2 linked regions of the Puniceibacterium sp. IMCC21224 genome follow. The protein of the gene in region 2 interacts with the protein of the main gene of each other region in a pairwise test. Links are inferred from orthologs where the notes say so. Each region holds a gene or a part of one and is shown on either strand. Other genes may lie near its edges.

Region 1 (3,399 bases), 1.4 Mb from region 2 along the record:
CCTATGCGTGTTTTACTTGTTGAAGACGATCCGACTACGTCGAAAAGTATCGAGTTGATGCTGACCCATGCAAACCTGAACGTGTATGCGACTGATCTTGGGGAAGAAGGGATCGATCTGGCCAAGCTTTATGACTACGATTTGATTCTTCTTGATCTCAATTTGCCGGACATGAATGGGCACGAAGTATTGCGGCAGTTGCGGCTTGCCCGAATCGAGACGCCGATCCTGATTCTGTCAGGGGCGGATGATACCGAGAGCAAAATCAAAGGGTTCGGATTCGGTGCGGATGACTATCTGACCAAACCCTTTCACAGGGATGAACTGATCGCGCGGATTCATGCAATCATCCGCCGGTCAAAAGGCCATTCGCAGTCGGTTATCAAAACTGGCAAGATCGCTGTCAATTTGGACGCAAAGACTGTGGATGTTGGCGGCAAATCGGTGCATCTGACCGGCAAGGAATATCAGATGCTCGAGCTGCTGAGCCTACGCAAGGGGACCACCCTGACCAAGGAAATGTTCCTGAATCACCTGTATGGCGGTATGGATGAACCAGAGCTTAAGATTATCGACGTTTTCATCTGCAAGTTGCGCAAGAAGCTGAGCGAAGCCACTTGCGAAGACAGCTATATCGAGACGGTCTGGGGGCGTGGCTATGTCCTGCGGGATCCGGAACCCAACAAAGATCTGGTTCCGCCACTCGCCATTGGTGCTTGATAATTGACCTGACAGGCCTGAGACAATCAATTCTGGCGTTGCTAAGGTTGCAGGCTGGACCCGCCTTCTTCCCGCGCATATCAGTTGACCCATGAATATTGTTGTCGAAGGGTCAGCACGGTGGAGAAAAGGGCAGTTGAGGCGTTGACCGAGACGCAGGCGAGGGAAGAACTCGCGGATCTGGCCTTTCGCCTGAACCGGGCAAATTCCGACTATCACGCCGATGATAGACCGGTCCTGTCGGATGCGGACTACGATGCGCTGAAGCGGCGCAACGCCGAGATCGAAGCCCAGTTCCCCGAACTTAAGCGTAGCGATAGCCCTTCGGACCGGATTGGGGCAGCTCCGTCCGAAGGCTTTGGAAAGGTCACGCACACCACGCGTATGATGTCTCTGGGCAATGCCTTTGACCGCGGCGAAGTCATTGAGTTCGATACGAGGATTCGCCGATACCTCGGGCTCTCGGAAGAGGGGGCATTACACTATACGGCTGAACCCAAGATTGACGGACTGTCGCTGAGTCTGCGGTATGAATCAGGACGGCTGGTGCAGGCGGCGACCCGTGGCGATGGCACCGTGGGCGAGAACGTGACCGCAAATGCGTTGACCATAGACGATATTCCGGCGGATCTGACAGATGCGCCCGAGGTGCTGGAAGTGCGGGGTGAGGTCTATATGAGCCATGCGGATTTTGCGTCGCTCAACGCCCGCCAAACTGAACGCGGCGGCAAGACCTTTGCGAACCCCCGCAACGCGGCAGCGGGCAGCTTGAGACAACTGGATGCCCGGATCACACAGAATCGGCCGTTGCGGTTCTTTGCATATGCGTGGGGTACGCTATCTGAACCATTGGCCTATACCCAGATGAGCGCGATTGCCCGGTTGGCGGAGCTGGGATTCTGTGTCAATCCGCTCACCCGCGTGTGTGATGGACCTGACGAAATGCTGGCGCACTACAGCGCGATTGAAGGTCAGCGCGCGACGCTCGGCTATGACATTGATGGTGTGGTCTACAAGGTCAACGATCTGGCGTTGCAGGAGCGGCTTGGATTTCGTTCAACCACCCCACGTTGGGCGATTGCGCACAAGTTTCCGGCCGAGCTGGCGTGGACAAGGCTCGAGGCGATCGACATCAAGGTGGGGCGTACTGGCGCGCTCAGCCCGGTCGCGCGCCTGAGCCCTGTGACGGTGGGCGGCGTAGTGGTCAGCAACGCGACGCTGCACAACGAAGACTATATCGCCGGTCGGGATTCGTTTGGTGCGCAGATTCGCGATGGCAAGGACATCCGCATCGGCGACTGGGTGCAGGTTTACCGTGCCGGCGATGTGATTCCCAAGATAGCTGATCTGGACCTGTCCCGGCGACCCGATAGCGCCAAGTCTTTTGAGTTTCCGACGACCTGCCCGGAATGCCAATCCGACGCGGTGCGCGAGGAAGGTGACGCAGTGCGGCGCTGTTCCGGCGGGCTGATTTGCCCGGCGCAAGCGGTCGAAAAGTTAAAGCATTTTGTCGCGCGCAATGCCTTTGACATCGAAGGGCTGGGCGCCAAGCAGATCGAACAATTCTATCGCGACGGTTGGATTAAAGAACCCGCGGATATCTTTGACCTTAAAAAGAAATATGGCTCGGGCCTGCAGCAGTTGAAGAACCGCGAGGGTTGGGGTGACAAATCTGCCGCGAATCTTTTTGCCGCGATTGACGAAAAGCGGAAAATCTCGCTGGGTCGGGTGATCTTCGCCCTCGGTTTGCGCCACGTGGGCGAGGCGGGATCGAATCTTTTGGCCCGGCATTACGGTACATGGGACACTTTCGAAGCTGCGATGCGTGATGCCGCCAGTCAGGAGGGGGCGGCTTGGGACGACCTGCTGGCGATCGACGGCGTGGGGAACGTCATGGCGCAATCACTCGTGGCGAGCTTTCGACAAGAGGCTGAGCGTGCCTCGATCGAGCGGCTGGTTGCGCATTTGAACATTCAGGCGGCTGAGCAACGCAACACCGACGGCAGCCCGGTTGCGGGTAAAACGGTGGTGTTCACCGGTACACTCGAACGCATGACACGCGCCGAGGCCAAGGCGCGCGCCGAAACCCTGGGGGCGAAAGTCGCAGGCTCGGTCTCGGCTCGGACGGATATTCTGGTGGCGGGGCCGGGCGCGGGCTCCAAAGAGAAAAAGGCTCGTGAACTGGGGATCGAGATCCTTGATGAAGACAGTTGGCTGACGCTGATCGGGCAGGGATGACCGGCCGTCCGGAAATCCTGTTTCCACTGTTTGGTGCGATCACGGCGCTGGACGGCGTGGGACCGAAAACGGCACAGCTGTTAGCGCAATTGAACATTGTGGCGCCGCGCGACTTGCTCTTTACTTTGCCCCATTCCGGCATTGACCGGGCGTTGCGCCAGACGATCCGGGGCGCGGACCTGCCGGGGGTGTTGACGGTCGAAGTTACGATTGGCGAGCATCATGCCCCACGCAGTCGGGGCGGCGCTTATCGAATCACTGTCACCGACTCTGAAACCACGTTCCAGATTGTCCATTTCCATGCGCGGGGCGACTTTCTGAGCAAACTTCTGCCGACAGATCAGCGCCGCATCGTTTCGGGCCGGGTTGAGGTCTTTGATGGTATGGCGCAGATGGTGCACCCCGATCATGTTGTTCGTCCGGACGAGGCTGCGACCTTGC
Region 2 (4,045 bases):
TCGCGGGATCTTTGCGCAAATCACCTCCGAGGAGTCTGGTCAGCCGCATTTCGGTTTCGCCCTCGGGACCGATCAGGGCCGCGATGACCTGCTGACGTTTCAGGGCGACACGCATCGCATCCTCGCCATAGATCAGCAGGCCGGTTTTGTCCGGATCAGGCCGCGCGAAATAGGCGGGCGCATCACGGGGGCTCAGCTTCATGTCGACCCGTCAGTTCCGGTCAGATCGGGCGACAGCAGAATCAGCTGGTCGATGATCCGATCTGCCAGCATCACCATCAACTGCGCTGTCGCATTGCGCTGCGAGGCCAGAATAGACACATTCGACCCGGTGGCGGAATAACCGGTAAAGGCGACGATCTGACGATCCGCCAGTGCAACACCCGTGGCATCGCGCAGAGTGTAATTCGCCCGCCCCAGCAGCCGCGTCCGAGTCGTCGATCCGTCCGAGGCGATGGCCTGCCCTTCGCTGTCGACTTCGATCACAACCGACAGCGTATAGCGCCCGCCGGTGCTGCGACCCAGCCGCTCTTCGATCCGCTGGGTCAGCAAATACGCCTCGTGGGTGTCGGGGGCGTCGACCAGAACCTGCCCCTGCAACCGATGTGCCGCCCCTTGCGGACCATAGGCAGGCGTGAACCCGCAAGCCCCCAGAGCCAGCGCAGACAACAGGAACAGGCGGCGGTTAGATGACGACATTCACAATCCGTCCGGGCACAACGATCAGTTTCTTGGGCTGGGTGCCGTCCAGCGCCTTGACCACAGCATGATGCGCCAGCGCCAGGGTTTCAACCTCGGCCTTGGGCATATCGCGGGGCACGGTGATTTCGCCGCGCCGTTTGCCGTTGACCTGAATCGGCAGGGTCACGCTGTCTTCGACCATCATTGCAGGGTCCGCCTGCGGCCATGGTGCCTTGGCCACCAGGCCCTCTCCACCCAGAAGCTGCCAGATTTCCTCGGACAGATGCGGGGTCATTGGCGCCATGAGCTGTGCCAGAACCTTGGCGGCTTTGCGTTTGGCAATCGCGCCGGCGTCAGATTTCTGCAAGGCGCTGGTAAAGGCATAAAGCCGCGCGATCGACGCGTTGAAGCCAAAGGATTCGACCCCCATCGTGACATCGTGGGTGGCCTTGTGCATTTCACGCAGCAACGCCTCGTCCTCACCGGGTCTGCCTTTGGTGTCACCTACCGCGGCGATCTCGGACGCGATACGCCAGACACGGGCCAGATGTTTCGAGGTCGCCTCTGCCCCGGCGGCGGTCCATTCCACATCCCGTTCGGGCGGGCTGTCGGACAGCACGAACCAGCGGGCGGAATCCGCGCCGTACTGGCTGATGATTTCGACCGGATCGACCACGTTGTTCTTAGACTTGGACATCTTGGCCGAGGGGATCACCTGCACCTCCGCGCCGCTGTCCTTCAGCACCATCTTGCCGTCACGCGGTTCAACCTCTTTGGGATAGTGATACTGCGGGCGGCCATCGTCGCGGGTGGTCTGGTAGATCGCGTGCGTCACCATGCCTTGGGTAAACAGCGCGTCGAACGGTTCAACCGCCGAGGCGGGCAGATGCCCAGTCTTGTGCATCGCGCGGGCAAAGAACCGGGCATAAAGCAGGTGCAAAATCGCATGCTCGACTCCGCCGATATACTGATCAACGTTCATCCAATACGACGCCTCATCCGGGTCGGTCGGTGTGGTGGCGTTGGGCGATGTGAAGCGGGCGAAATACCACGAGCTGTCGACAAAGGTGTCCATCGTGTCGGTTTCACGCTTGGCCGGTTTGCCACAAGCCGGGCAGGCGCAGCTGCGCCAGGCGTCGTGCCGATCCAGCGGATTGCCGGGGATGTCGAAACTGACATCGTCAGGCAGCTTGACGGGCAGATTTTCCTTTTTCTCAGGCACCACGCCACAATCGGCGCAATGCACCACCGGAATCGGGCAACCCCAGAACCGTTGCCGCGACAGGCCCCAATCGCGCAGGCGGAATTTTGTCACGCCTTGCCCGACGCCGTTCGATTCGCAAAATGCAATGGCGGCGTCGATGCCTTCGGTCCCGGTCTGCCAGGCCTCACCAGCAAAGCCTTTGACATAAAAGACCTGTTCAGTCTTGGTCGGCACATACGCGACTTGCAGTTCGGTCGGGCTCTCCTCGGACGGCAGATAGGTTGCGACGATGGGCAGGTCATATTTGGTGGCAAAGTCGAAATCGCGCTGGTCATGCGCCGGGCAGCCAAAGATCGCGCCGGTGCCGTAATCCATCAGGATAAAGTTCGCCACGTAGACCGGCAATTCCCAAGCGGTGTCAAAGGGATGACGGACACGCAAGCCAGTGTCAAAGCCGCGCTTTTCGGCTTTTTCCATCTCTTCCTCGGACGTACCCATGCGGCGGCACTCAGCGTTGAACGCGGCCAGTTCGGCGTTGTCCTTTTCAAGCTGCTTGGCCAGCGGGTGGTCCGGCGAGATGCCAACAAAGGATGCGCCCATCAGCGTGTCGGGACGTGTGGTATAGACCTCAATCCGGTCAAAACCCTCAGGCGCGTCGATGGTGGAAAAGGCGAATTGCAGCCCGCGCGATTTACCGATCCAGTTGGCCTGCATCAGCTTGACCTTGGCCGGCCAGTTGTCGAGCCCGTCGAGCGCAGTCAGCAGATCATCGGCCATGTCCGAGATTTTAAAGAACCACTGCGTCAGTTCGCGCCGTTCCACAACGGCACCCGACCGCCAGCCGCGCCCATTCTCAACTTGTTCGTTGGCCAGAACGGTCATGTCGACCGGATCCCAGTTCACCACCGCGTTCTTGCGGTAGACCAGCCCGGCATCAAGCATATCAAGGAAAAGCGCCTGCTGCTGGCCGTAATATTCCGGGTCACAGGTCGCGAATTCGCGGCTCCAGTCCAGCGATAGGCCCAGTTTTTTGAACTGCGCCTTCATCGACGCAATGTTGCCGTAGGTCCAGTCACCCGGATGCACATTGCGCTCAATTGCGGCATTCTCGGCCGGCAGGCCAAAGGCGTCCCAACCCATGGGATGCAGCACGTTGTGCCCGGTCGCCAGTTTGTAGCGCGCCACGACATCGCCCATCGTGTAGTTGCGCACGTGGCCAATGTGCAGATTTCCCGACGGATAAGGGAACATCTCGAGCACATAGTATTTCGGTTTGTCGTCAGACCGGCGGGCCTGAAAGGTCAGGGCATCATCCCAGGCCTTTTGCCACTTCGGCTCGATCTCGGCGGGGTCATAGCGCGACATCATTTTTCCTTTGCTGCGCAACAGGCATCGGTGCTGGCCCCGGTTGATAGGTGGATGCGCCCCCATCGTCCAGTGCCTAGCGCCGCTTAGACGCCCCCGGTCCGCCACCATGCGTGCATAATTTGGTCAAACTTGACCGCTATCCAACAAGGGTTGCGGATCGTTCCCGTGACAATCAAGGTAATGTGACTGGTCGGCCTGGCGTTCCCACCGCCGCGCGACCCCCCCAAAGGGCACGCGACAGGAAAGAAATGACAGTATGATGTACCCCTCTGCTTTCGAACAATACCTGCTTGAGCTGACCAATCAGGCGCGGATAGATCCGCAGGGTGAATTCGACCGACTGATCACCGATGCCGCGAATCAGGTTGGAGTGACGTCCGAGATCACTGCGGCGTTGCAGTATTTCGATGTCGATATGGATGTGCTGGCGACGCAGTTTGCCTCGCTCACTCCTGTGGCCCCGCTGGCCTGGAGCAGCGCACTCGCCACGGCCGCGGACGGCCATACCGCGCTACTGATCACGACGGACAGCCAGACCCACCAGACCCCTGGCGAAGCTGGCATTCTGGCGCGGGCGCAGGGCGCGGGATTTTCGGCCAACTACGTCTCTGAGAACGTCTACTCCTACGCCTATGATGCGCTATTCGCCTATGCCGGGTTCTTTATCGACTGGGGCAACACCGCGACCGGGATTCAGACAAATGTCAGCCACCGGGTGAATATCATGAACCCGAGTGTCTATGAGGTCGGCATAGGGGCACGGGCTGAAAACGACAGCGCCACGGCCGTTGG

What was found. Proteins that work in one complex are often made in the same cells at the same time.
Region 1: the proteins of leuS (region 2) and ligA interact in binary tests that used the Escherichia coli proteins (3 or more experiments, as listed by UniProt). The link is inferred for Puniceibacterium sp. IMCC21224 from one-to-one orthologs.

Annotation. Positions count from the first base shown.
Region 1 is NZ_LDPY01000001.1:2,367,825-2,371,223, reverse strand. Bases 463-3,399 are described here. They hold ligA (NAD-dependent DNA ligase LigA), read left to right. Parts: upstream 463-840; coding sequence 841-2,958; downstream 2,959-3,399. Other genes in these bases: recG (ATP-dependent DNA helicase RecG), read left to right, coding at 2,955-3,399; ctrA (response regulator transcription factor CtrA), read left to right, coding at 463-720. Outside these bases: more of ctrA, read left to right, coding at 4-462. UniProt on the Escherichia coli protein: DNA ligase that catalyzes the formation of phosphodiester linkages between 5'-phosphoryl and 3'-hydroxyl groups in double-stranded DNA using NAD as a coenzyme and as the energy source for the reaction.
Region 2 is NZ_LDPY01000001.1:3,785,770-3,789,814, forward strand. Bases 469-3,589 are described here. They hold leuS (leucine--tRNA ligase), read right to left. Parts: upstream 3,251-3,589; coding sequence 686-3,250; downstream 469-685. Other genes in these bases: lptE (LPS assembly lipoprotein LptE), read right to left, coding at 469-699; IMCC21224_RS26645 (CAP domain-containing protein), read left to right, coding at 3,510-3,589. In the rest of the region: holA (DNA polymerase III subunit delta), read right to left, coding at 1-202; more of lptE, read right to left, coding at 199-468; more of IMCC21224_RS26645, read left to right, coding at 3,590-4,045.